4 regions of the Streptomyces sp. NPDC050264 genome follow, and region 3 is predicted to be linked to each of the others. Evidence: riboswitches for the same ligand, from Rfam matches in the RefSeq annotation. Region 3 holds a riboswitch; each other region holds the start of a gene.

Region 1 (2,196 bases), on a different contig from region 3:
ATCACCTGCAGGGCGAGAGAGCCGCTGTAGTCGTTCATCGCGTTGCTGCACAGCGCGGCCAGCGCCACGGCGAGGAGCCCGAGCGAGCCGATCACCCCGCCGCCCAGCAGCGTGTCGACGCCCTGCGCGGTCTGGTCGGTGAAGACGGAGGCGCCCCAGAGTCCGAGCGCCTGCACGGCGGTGAAGGACACGACGACGCCCGCCAGCGTGCACCAGAACATGCGGGCCGGTGAGGTGGCGCGGGGCAGGTAGCGGCTGAAGTCGCTGGCGTACGGCGCCCAGGAGACGGCCAGGCTCAGCGCGATGGTGGTGGTCAGGGCGAACGCGCCGACGCGGTCGGCGCCGTGTGCGCCACCGTGGCCCGCGGGCGTGACGCCTGCGTGCGCCAGCCGCAGCGCCAGGGCGCAGAAGGCGACCGCGAGGACGGCCGTCATCCACTTCTGCAGCCGGTGGATCGCCTCGTAGCCCAGCGCGCCGAACGCCCCCTGCGCCGCCATCATCACCAGCGCCCCCAGCCAGAACGGCCAGCCGCAGAGCCGGGCGAGCGCGTCTCCGCCGAACAGGCCGATGAGCGCGTCCCAGGCGATGGACGAGAGCCATTGCAGGGCGCCGGGTACGACGACCGCCCGGCCGAACGCCAGCCGGGCGAGCGGGAGTTGACCCGCGCCGGTGCGGCTGCCCCACGTACCGAGGTACGCGGTGGGCACCGCGCCGAGCACAGTGCCCAGGACCACGGCGGCCAGCGCGGTGGCGAAGTCCAGGCCGAGGGCGATGCCGACCGTGCCGGTGAAGACGCCGCTCATCGTCAGGTTCGGCGCGAACCACACGGTGAACAGCCTTCCGGCGCCGCCGTACCGGTGGTCCTCGGGGACGGGGGCGATGCCCCGCGCCTCGGGGCGCCAGTCCCCCGGCGCGGTGGGCATGCGCCCGTCGAAAGCGCCCGCGCCCTGCCGCTCGGCGGCGCGCGGGTCCGTGGAAGCGTGCGACATCGACATCGCTGACATCCCTCCGCCAGTGCTAACTGGTTCAGGTTCTACGGGTGTGATCTCAGCCCTCGCTGTCGCGGGGCACCCCGTGTCGGGCAGTACCGGTGCGAACAGTAGCCGCTGCGTCGGCATGGGGTGGCGGCGCCCCCTCGCGCGGGGGCTCCCCCGCAACGCGAACCGGTCCTGCGATTAGAGTCGCGTGATGAGAACCATCGGGTTGATCGGCGGGATGAGCTGGGAGTCGACCGCGGAGTACTACCGGCTGCTGAACGAGCTGACCCGGGAGCGGCTCGGCGGACTGCACTCGGCACGGTGCGTGGTGTACTCCGTGGACTTCGCCGAGATCGAACGGTTGCAGGTCCAGGGCCGCTGGACGGAGGCCGGAGAGATTCTCGCCGCGGCCGCCAGGTCTCTGGAGGCGGCCGGCGCCGACATGCTGCTCATCTGCACCAACACGATGCACAAGGTGGCCGACCAGGTGCGGGCGGCCACCGCCGTCCCCCTGATCCACCTGGCGGACGCGACGGCCGACGCCGTACGCGCGGCCGGCCTGAAGCGGGTCGGCCTGCTGGGCACCGCGTTCACGATGGAGCAGGACTTCTACCGCGGCCGCCTCGAACAGTGCGGGCTCGACGTGCTCGTCCCCGACGCCGCCGGGCGTGCGCTCGTCCACCGGGTGATCTACGAGGAGTTGTGCCTCGGCGAGGTCCGCGACGCGTCGCGCGCCGCGTATCAGGACGTCATCGCCCGGCTCGTCGGCGCCGGCGCCGAAGGAGTCGTCCTGGGCTGCACCGAGATCGAGTTGCTGATCGGCGCCGAGGACAGCCCGGTCCCCGTCTTCCCCACGGCACGGCTGCACGCCGAGGCGGCGGTGCGGATCGCGTTGGGCGACGTCACGCCCTGAACGACCCCGGCAACCCGGGATCAGGACCGTCGCCGTATCGCTGACGAGTGACCCTCAGTTCAGGACGCCGGCTCCGCCCAACTCCTCCGGGGCCGAGGCCCAGCAGGCCTCGACGGCGTCCGTGACGGTGTCGTGGATGCCGCCCGCGAGTCGGCCCGCGCCCTCGGTGTGCAGCGCGGGACGCGTGGCGGGGCTCGCGACGACGGCCAGGAAGCTGTCGCCCGGGCCCGCCTTTGTCTCCAAGGTCGCCCGGACGAACTGCCGGATCACGCCGGGCTCGCAGCGCCCGGCCTTCCCGAAGTCCAC
Region 2 (2,196 bases), on a different contig from region 3:
ACGGCGTACTTCGTGTAGTCGGCGGGCGCGGTGGCGTTCCCGGTCACCGGGTCGACGAACATGTTGAGCGGCATGTCCTGCTGGAACTCCTTCGAGATCAGGAAGTCGAGGAGCGCCCGGCCGCCCTTCTCGTTCTTGGCCCCGTCGAGCAGCCCGGCGAACTCGATCTGCCGGAAGCAGGTCCCGGTCGAGACACCGACCGGCGACGTCTTGGGCTGCGGGTCGGAGTAGATGGCCTCGGCGGGCGGCGAGGACGCGTACGACACGACGAGCGGCCGCTCGCCACCCGCCTTCTTGCCGCCGGCGCTCCCGCTGAACTCCTCGTTGTACGCCTGGTCCCAGCCGTCGACGACCTTCACACCGTTGGCCACGAGCTTCTTCCAGTACCCCTGCCAGCTGTCGTCGCCGTACCGGGCGGCGGACCCGAGCAGAAAGCCGAGACCCGGCGAGGAGGTGGCCGCGTTCTCGGTGACGAGCAGATCCTTGTACTTCGGCTCGGCCAGATCGGCGAAGGACGACGGCGGCGCCAGCTTGTGGTCGGCGAAGTACTTCTTGTCGTAGTTGACGCAGATGTCGCCGCTGTCGACGGGAGTGACGCGGTTCTTCCCGGCGTCGAGCTGATACGCGCTCTTCACCTGGCCCAGACCCTTGGCCTTGTAGGAGGCGAAGACGCCGTTGTCGAGCGCCCGCGACAGCAGGGTGTTGTCGACGCCGAAGAAGACGTCACCCTGCGGATTGCCCTTCGACAGGATCGCCTTGTTGACGGCCTGCCCCGCGTCACCGTCCTCCAGGACCTTCACCTGGTAGCCGGACTTCTTCTCGAAGTCCTTCAGTACGTTCTTGGAGACGGCCCATGAGTCATGGCTGACGAGGGTGACGGACTTGGAGTCCCCGCCGGAGCCCGCGTCGTTCGACGACCCGCAGGCCGACAACGTGACCAGACCGAGGCCCACGGCCAGAGCCACGCAACTCTTCTTGCTCACCGAAATTCCTCCTGGAGTGACCAGGAGAAGACGCGGCCCTGCCCGGAGACCTTCGAAGATCTCCGGGCAGGGCGCAACAGCATGAGTGATGACCGAACTTCCTACCCGGAATGACCCGGGCGAGGTTCAGAGGGTCTGCGGCCTGCCATTGGTCTGGTGCCGCACTCTCAGCGCTGTGGCGCTCCCCTGTCGGAATATGAAGATGTAGAAACTACTGCACTACTGCACTACTGAACGCAGAACTACTGACGTCCAGGCTACCGCTCGGTGGCGGCGAGCTGGCCACACGCCCCGTCGATCTCCTGGCCACGGGTGTCCCGGACGGTGACGGGCACCCCGTGCGCGGCGATCGCCTCGACGAAGGCCTTCTCGTCCTCGGGCCGGGACGCAGTCCACTTCGAGCCCGGGGTCGGGTTCAGCGGAATCAGGTTCACATGCACCGGCTTGCCCTTGAGCATCCGGCCGAGCCGGTCACCGCGCCACGCCTGGTCGTTGATGTCGCGGATGAGGGCGTACTCGATGGAGAGCCGGCGCCCCGACCTGGCGGCGTACTCGAACCCGGCGTCGAGCACCTCCCGCACCTTCCACCGCGTATTGACCGGTACGAGGGTGTCGCGCAGCTCGTCGTCGGGCGCGTGCAGCGAGATGGCGAGGCGGCACTTGAAGCCCTCGTCGGTAAACCGGTTGATGGCGGGAACGAGCCCGACCGTCGACACGGTGATACCGCGCTGCGACAACCCGAGCCCGTCCGGCTCGGGGTCGGTGAGGGCGCGGATGGACTGAACGACACGCTTGTAGTTGGCGAGCGGCTCGCCCATGCCCATGAAGACGATGTTGCTGAGCCGCGCGGGCCCACCGGGAATCTCGCCGTCACGCAGCGCCCGCATCCCGTCGACGATCTGGTGCACGATCTCGCCGGTCGACAGGTTCCGGTCGAGCCCGGCCTGCCCGGTGGCGCAGAACGGGCAGTTCATCCCGCAGCCGGCCTGGGACGAAATACACATGGTGACCCGGTCCGGGTACCGCATCAGCACCGACTCGACAAGCGTGCCGTCGAACAGCCGCCACAGCGTCTTGCGCGTGGTGTCCTGGTCGGTCGACAGATGCCGTACGACGGTCATCAGCTCGGGAAGCAACGCCTCCCGCAGCTTCTCGCGCGAACCGGCGGGGATGTCGGTCCACTCCGCGGGATCGTGCGCGAGCCGCGCGAAGT
Region 3 (2,196 bases):
GAGCAGGACGCCGTTGCGGTAGTGGCCGGTGGCCAGGAGGAGGCCCGGCAGGGTCGTCGGGCCGAGGAGCGGGGCGTTGTCGGGCGAGCCGGGGCGCAGGCCCGCGCAGGTCTCCGTCAGGGGCAGTTCCGTGATGCCGGGGACGAGTTCGTGCGCGTCCCTCAGGAGTTCGTAGACCCCGCCCGCCGTGACCGTGGTGTCCCAGCCGAGCTCCTCGCTGGTGGCGCCCACGACGAGTTCGCCGTTGACGCGCGGCACCAGGTAGAGGTGGCTGCCGCGGACGACCGCGCGGACCGTGCGGCTCAGGAACGGCGCGTACTGCCGGGGCACCGTCAGCCGCAGGACCTGGCCCTTGACCGGGCGGACGGGCGGCACCACCTCGTCCGGGACCCCGGCGAGGCGACCACTGAGGCTGCCCGCCGCGAGCACGACCTGGTCGGCCGCGAGTTCGGTGCCGTCGGCGAGGACCACGCCGCGCGCCCGGTCCCGTACGACAGAGAGCCGCTCGGCCCGGGCCCGATGGAAGTCCACGCCCGCCCGCTCGCAGGCCGTCACAAGAGCACCCGCGAGCCTTCTCGGGTCGATCTGGTGGTCGCCGTCGACCCGCAGGCCCCCGCGCACGCCCGGCGCGAGCATCGGCTCCAGACGGCGGCAGTCGCGGCCCGACAGCCACTCGGACTCCAGGCCCGACTTCGTCTGCAGCGCGTGCAGTTCACGCAAGTGCGCCCGGTCGTCCGCGTCCAGCGCGACCGCCAGCGTGCCGCACGCGCGGTAGCCGAGGTCCTGCCCCGAGGCCTCGGACAGCTCGGCCGCGAACCGCGGATAGCGGCGCGCGGACTCGACGTTCAGACCGAGCAAGGTCTCTTCGCCGTAATGGAGTTCGGTGACCGCGGCCAGCATGCCGGCCGCCACCCGGGCGGCCCCGCCACCCGGCTCGGGATCCACCACCGCGACGGACAGACCGCGCTGCGCGGCCCTCCACGCGGTGACCAGACCGATGATTCCGCCCCCGACGACCAGGACATCGGTGGCTTTGAGCGGAGTACGCGACATGGGCGTCCAGCCCCTCCCTTCGCCGGCATGACCCGGATCAGGTTCGTACGGTCGGAGGCCGCTGCAGCCTCCCTCTCAGCCCGCTGCGTACGGGCTCCCGCGAGTGCTTTACGTCGGCCACCCTAACGCGTGCGCGCGACCCTCAGTAGGGGAGCCCGCGCCCATGGCCCGTGGCCCGGCGGCGTTTGATCTCTAAACCGGTGACACGTGTGCAGGACGTCACGGCGCGGGAGTGGTCCGCGCCGCTGACTGGCGCAAGATCAGGTGCCTAAGGTGATCCTGTGAGCGAGCAGCGGAGCGGTAACGGGACACCCACAGGGCAGCGGCACGTCGTCATCGTCGGCGCGGGAATGGCCGGCGTGCAGACCGCCGTGGCTTTGCGCGAACAGGGATTCTCCGGCGCCGTCACGCTGCTCGGCGCGGAACCGCACCAGCCCTACGACCGGCCGCCGCTGTCCAAGGCCGTGCTGCTCGGCAAGGCCGACGGCTCCGCGTTCGACGTGGACTTCGAGGCGCTCGGCGTCACCCTGCAGGTGGGTCGCGAGGTCACGGGGGTGCGCCCCGGGGACCACGCGCTGGACACGGCCGAGGGAGCCGTCCCCTACGACGTGCTGGTCGTCGCCACCGGCGCCGAACCGATCCGGCTGCCTGGCGCGGACGCCGTTCCTGGCGTCCACGTGCTGCGCACCCTCGACGACGCCGAGCGGCTGCGGACCGTCCTCTCCGGGCAGCGCGACGTGGTGGTCGTGGGCGCCGGGTGGATCGGCGCCGAGTTCGCCACCGCCGCCCGCGAGGCCGGCTGCCGCGTCACCGTCGTGGAGGCGGCCGAGCGGCCGCTCGTCGGGGCGCTGCCCGCCGAGGTCGCGGCGCCCATGACTGCCTGGTACGCGGACGCGGGGGTCCAACTGCGCACGCGCGCACGTGTGGAGCGCGTCGAACCGGGGGCCGTGGTCCTCGACGACGGGACGCGGCTGCCCGCCGAAGCGGTCGTCGTCGGTATCGGGGCCCGCCCGGCCACCCGCTGGCTGGACGGCTCCGGCATCGACCTGGGCGACCACGGCGAAGTGGTCGCGGACGCGAGCCTGCGGACCTCCGTGCCCGACGTGTACGCCGTGGGTGACTGCTCGTCCTTCCCCTCGCGTC
Region 4 (2,196 bases), on a different contig from region 3:
GGATCAGCCCGGTGTTGTCGTCCGTGTTGCCGGTCAGTGCCGCCCAGCCGATGAACAGTGAGCCCAACAGGCCGATCAGCAGCAGCGATACGAGGGTGCCGAGCACGGCGACCGAGGTCCGGGCCGACAGGCCGTGACACATGTAGAGCGCGATCAGCATGATCGCGCTGGCTCCGACGACCGCCACCACCAAAGGGTTGGAGCCTTGCAGGATCGCCGGGAGGATGAAGAACGTCAGCACCATGAAGCTGACCGCGAGCGCGACCAGCGCCATGACGCCCCGCAGACGGCCGACCACGACCACGGCCACGGCGAAGATCCCGGCGAGCAGCGCCATGGGGAACTTCCGGTTCGCATCGGTGACCGAGTACTGCAGGTTCTCCGGGGCGTCGGGCGCGTAGGCGACGATCACCTGCTGGCCCTCGCGCAACTGCCGTGGCGAGTCCGGCTGGACGACCTCCTTGAACGTACGGCCCTTGTCCTTGCCGGTGTCGACCCGGATCGTCGCGTTCTCGCAGGTGCCGGTGGCCTGTTGCTGGGCGGAGGAGCCCTCGGCCGTGGAGGTGTCGCCGGTCGGGGTGTCACCCGAGGCGTTCACGGACTTGCAGTCGACCTTCTCGACCCGGGTGACCGTGGCCTGCTGGGTCTGACGGTCGAAGCCGACACCGGTGCGTTCGTGCGCGGGTGCGCCTCCGGGCCACAGCACCGCGAGACCGACGACGACCGCGACGGAGAACGGCACCAGGATCGCCGCGATGACCTTGCGCAGATGCTGGGAGACGGGCGCGGCGGGGCCGTGGTTGTGGGAATGGCCGTGTCCGTGGTCGCCGCTCCCTGCGCCCGACCGGCCCGGTCCGTGCGGTGGCTGGGGCGGCGGAGGCGGAGGCTGCTGCGTCGTGGTCACCGCCCGATCATCGCAAGAACGGCAGGGGCCCTCTGTTCAACGCGTCCGAAGGGACGCTAGCGTGGAGGCACCTTTGCAAACGCGGGAGCTCGGAGCACCGGGCTGAGAGGGCGCTGACCTTCGTCCCAGCGTGTTTCACGTGAAACAGCGTGGAGCACCGACGACGAATATCGCTGCGTCGACCGCCGAACCTGTTACCGGGTAATGCCGGCGTAGGGAGTAGGTCTCATGACCACAACGGACGCACGCACGCCTGCCTCCAGCAGCTCTGAGCCGGAGGCCGGGAAGTCCACCGGCTGGCACAAGGGGTATGTCCAGGGCTCGCGCCCCGACCTCCAGGTGCCGGTCCGCCAGGTGCACCTCACCAACGGCCAGGCCGTCACGCTGTACGACACCTCCGGCCCGTACACCGATCCGACCGTCGACACCGATGTCCGCAGGGGACTCGCGCCCCTCCGGGAGAACTGGATCATCGCCCGCGGCGACACCGAGGAGTACGCGGGCCGGCCCGCCCGCCCCGAGGACGACGGGATCAAGCACACCTCACCGCGCGGCGGACTGCGCAACCTCGACGCGGTCTTCCCGGGCCGCCCGCGCCAGCCGCGGCGCGGCAGGACCGGCGAGCCCGTGACCCAACTCGCGTACGCCAGGCGGGGGGAGATCACCCCGGAGATGGAGTACGTGGCCATCCGGGAGAACGTGGCCCCCGAGGTGGTACGCGAGGAGATCGCGGCGGGCCGCGCGGTCCTGCCCGCCAACGTGAACCACCCGGAGATCGAGCCGATGATCATCGGCAAGCGGTTCCTGGTGAAGGTGAACGCCAACATCGGCAACTCCGCGGTCACCTCGTCCATCGAGGAAGAGGTGGACAAGATGACATGGGCGACCCGCTGGGGCGCCGACACCGTCATGGACCTCTCCACCGGCCGCAACATCCACACCACGCGTGAATGGGTGCTGCGCAACTCCCCCGTGCCTATCGGTACCGTGCCGCTCTACCAGGCCCTCGAAAAGGTCGACGGCAAGGCCGAGGAGCTGACCTGGGAGATCTACAAGGACACGGTCATCGAGCAGGCCGAGCAGGGCGTCGACTACATGACGGTCCACGCCGGCGTCCGCCTCCCGTACGTCCCGCTGACCGCCGACCGCAAGACCGGCATTGTTTCGCGCGGCGGTTCGATCATGGCCGCGTGGTGTCTCGCGCACCACAAGGAGAGCTTCCTCTACGAGAACTTCGAGGAGCTGTGCTCCATCCTCGCGGCGTACGACGTCACGTACTCGCTCGGCGACGG

Evidence for each region. Region 3 has a riboswitch for thiamine pyrophosphate ahead of thiO (glycine oxidase ThiO). Riboswitches for the same ligand answer to the same signal wherever they lie in the genome.
Region 1: it holds a riboswitch for thiamine pyrophosphate, as region 3 does, so the genes downstream of both, AB0J02_RS38945 (cytosine permease) here and thiO (glycine oxidase ThiO) in region 3, are expected to answer to the same signal.
Region 2: it holds a riboswitch for thiamine pyrophosphate, as region 3 does, so the genes downstream of both, AB0J02_RS27730 (thiamine ABC transporter substrate-binding protein) here and thiO (glycine oxidase ThiO) in region 3, are expected to answer to the same signal.
Region 4: it holds a riboswitch for thiamine pyrophosphate, as region 3 does, so the genes downstream of both, thiC (phosphomethylpyrimidine synthase ThiC) here and thiO (glycine oxidase ThiO) in region 3, are expected to answer to the same signal.

What each region holds. Positions count from the first base shown of each region.
Region 1 is NZ_JBFAKV010000034.1:12,584-14,779, reverse strand. Features, by position in the region: gene AB0J02_RS38945 (cytosine permease) at 1-995, opposite strand, end outside; TPP riboswitch at 987-1,085, opposite strand; gene AB0J02_RS38940 (aspartate/glutamate racemase family protein) at 1,189-1,890, shown strand; gene AB0J02_RS38935 (hypothetical protein) at 1,945-2,196, opposite strand, start outside.
Region 2 is NZ_JBFAKV010000017.1:98,004-100,199, reverse strand. Features, by position in the region: gene AB0J02_RS27730 (thiamine ABC transporter substrate-binding protein) at 1-983, opposite strand, end outside; TPP riboswitch at 1,064-1,181, opposite strand; gene rlmN (23S rRNA (adenine(2503)-C(2))-methyltransferase RlmN) at 1,241-2,196, opposite strand, start outside.
Region 3 is NZ_JBFAKV010000007.1:33,350-35,545, forward strand. Features, by position in the region: gene thiO (glycine oxidase ThiO) at 1-1,053, opposite strand, end outside; TPP riboswitch at 1,051-1,164, opposite strand; gene AB0J02_RS14110 (FAD-dependent oxidoreductase) at 1,404-2,196, shown strand, end outside.
Region 4 is NZ_JBFAKV010000003.1:441,928-444,123, forward strand. Features, by position in the region: gene AB0J02_RS07170 (YibE/F family protein) at 1-904, opposite strand, end outside; TPP riboswitch at 976-1,140, shown strand; gene thiC (phosphomethylpyrimidine synthase ThiC) at 1,133-2,196, shown strand, end outside.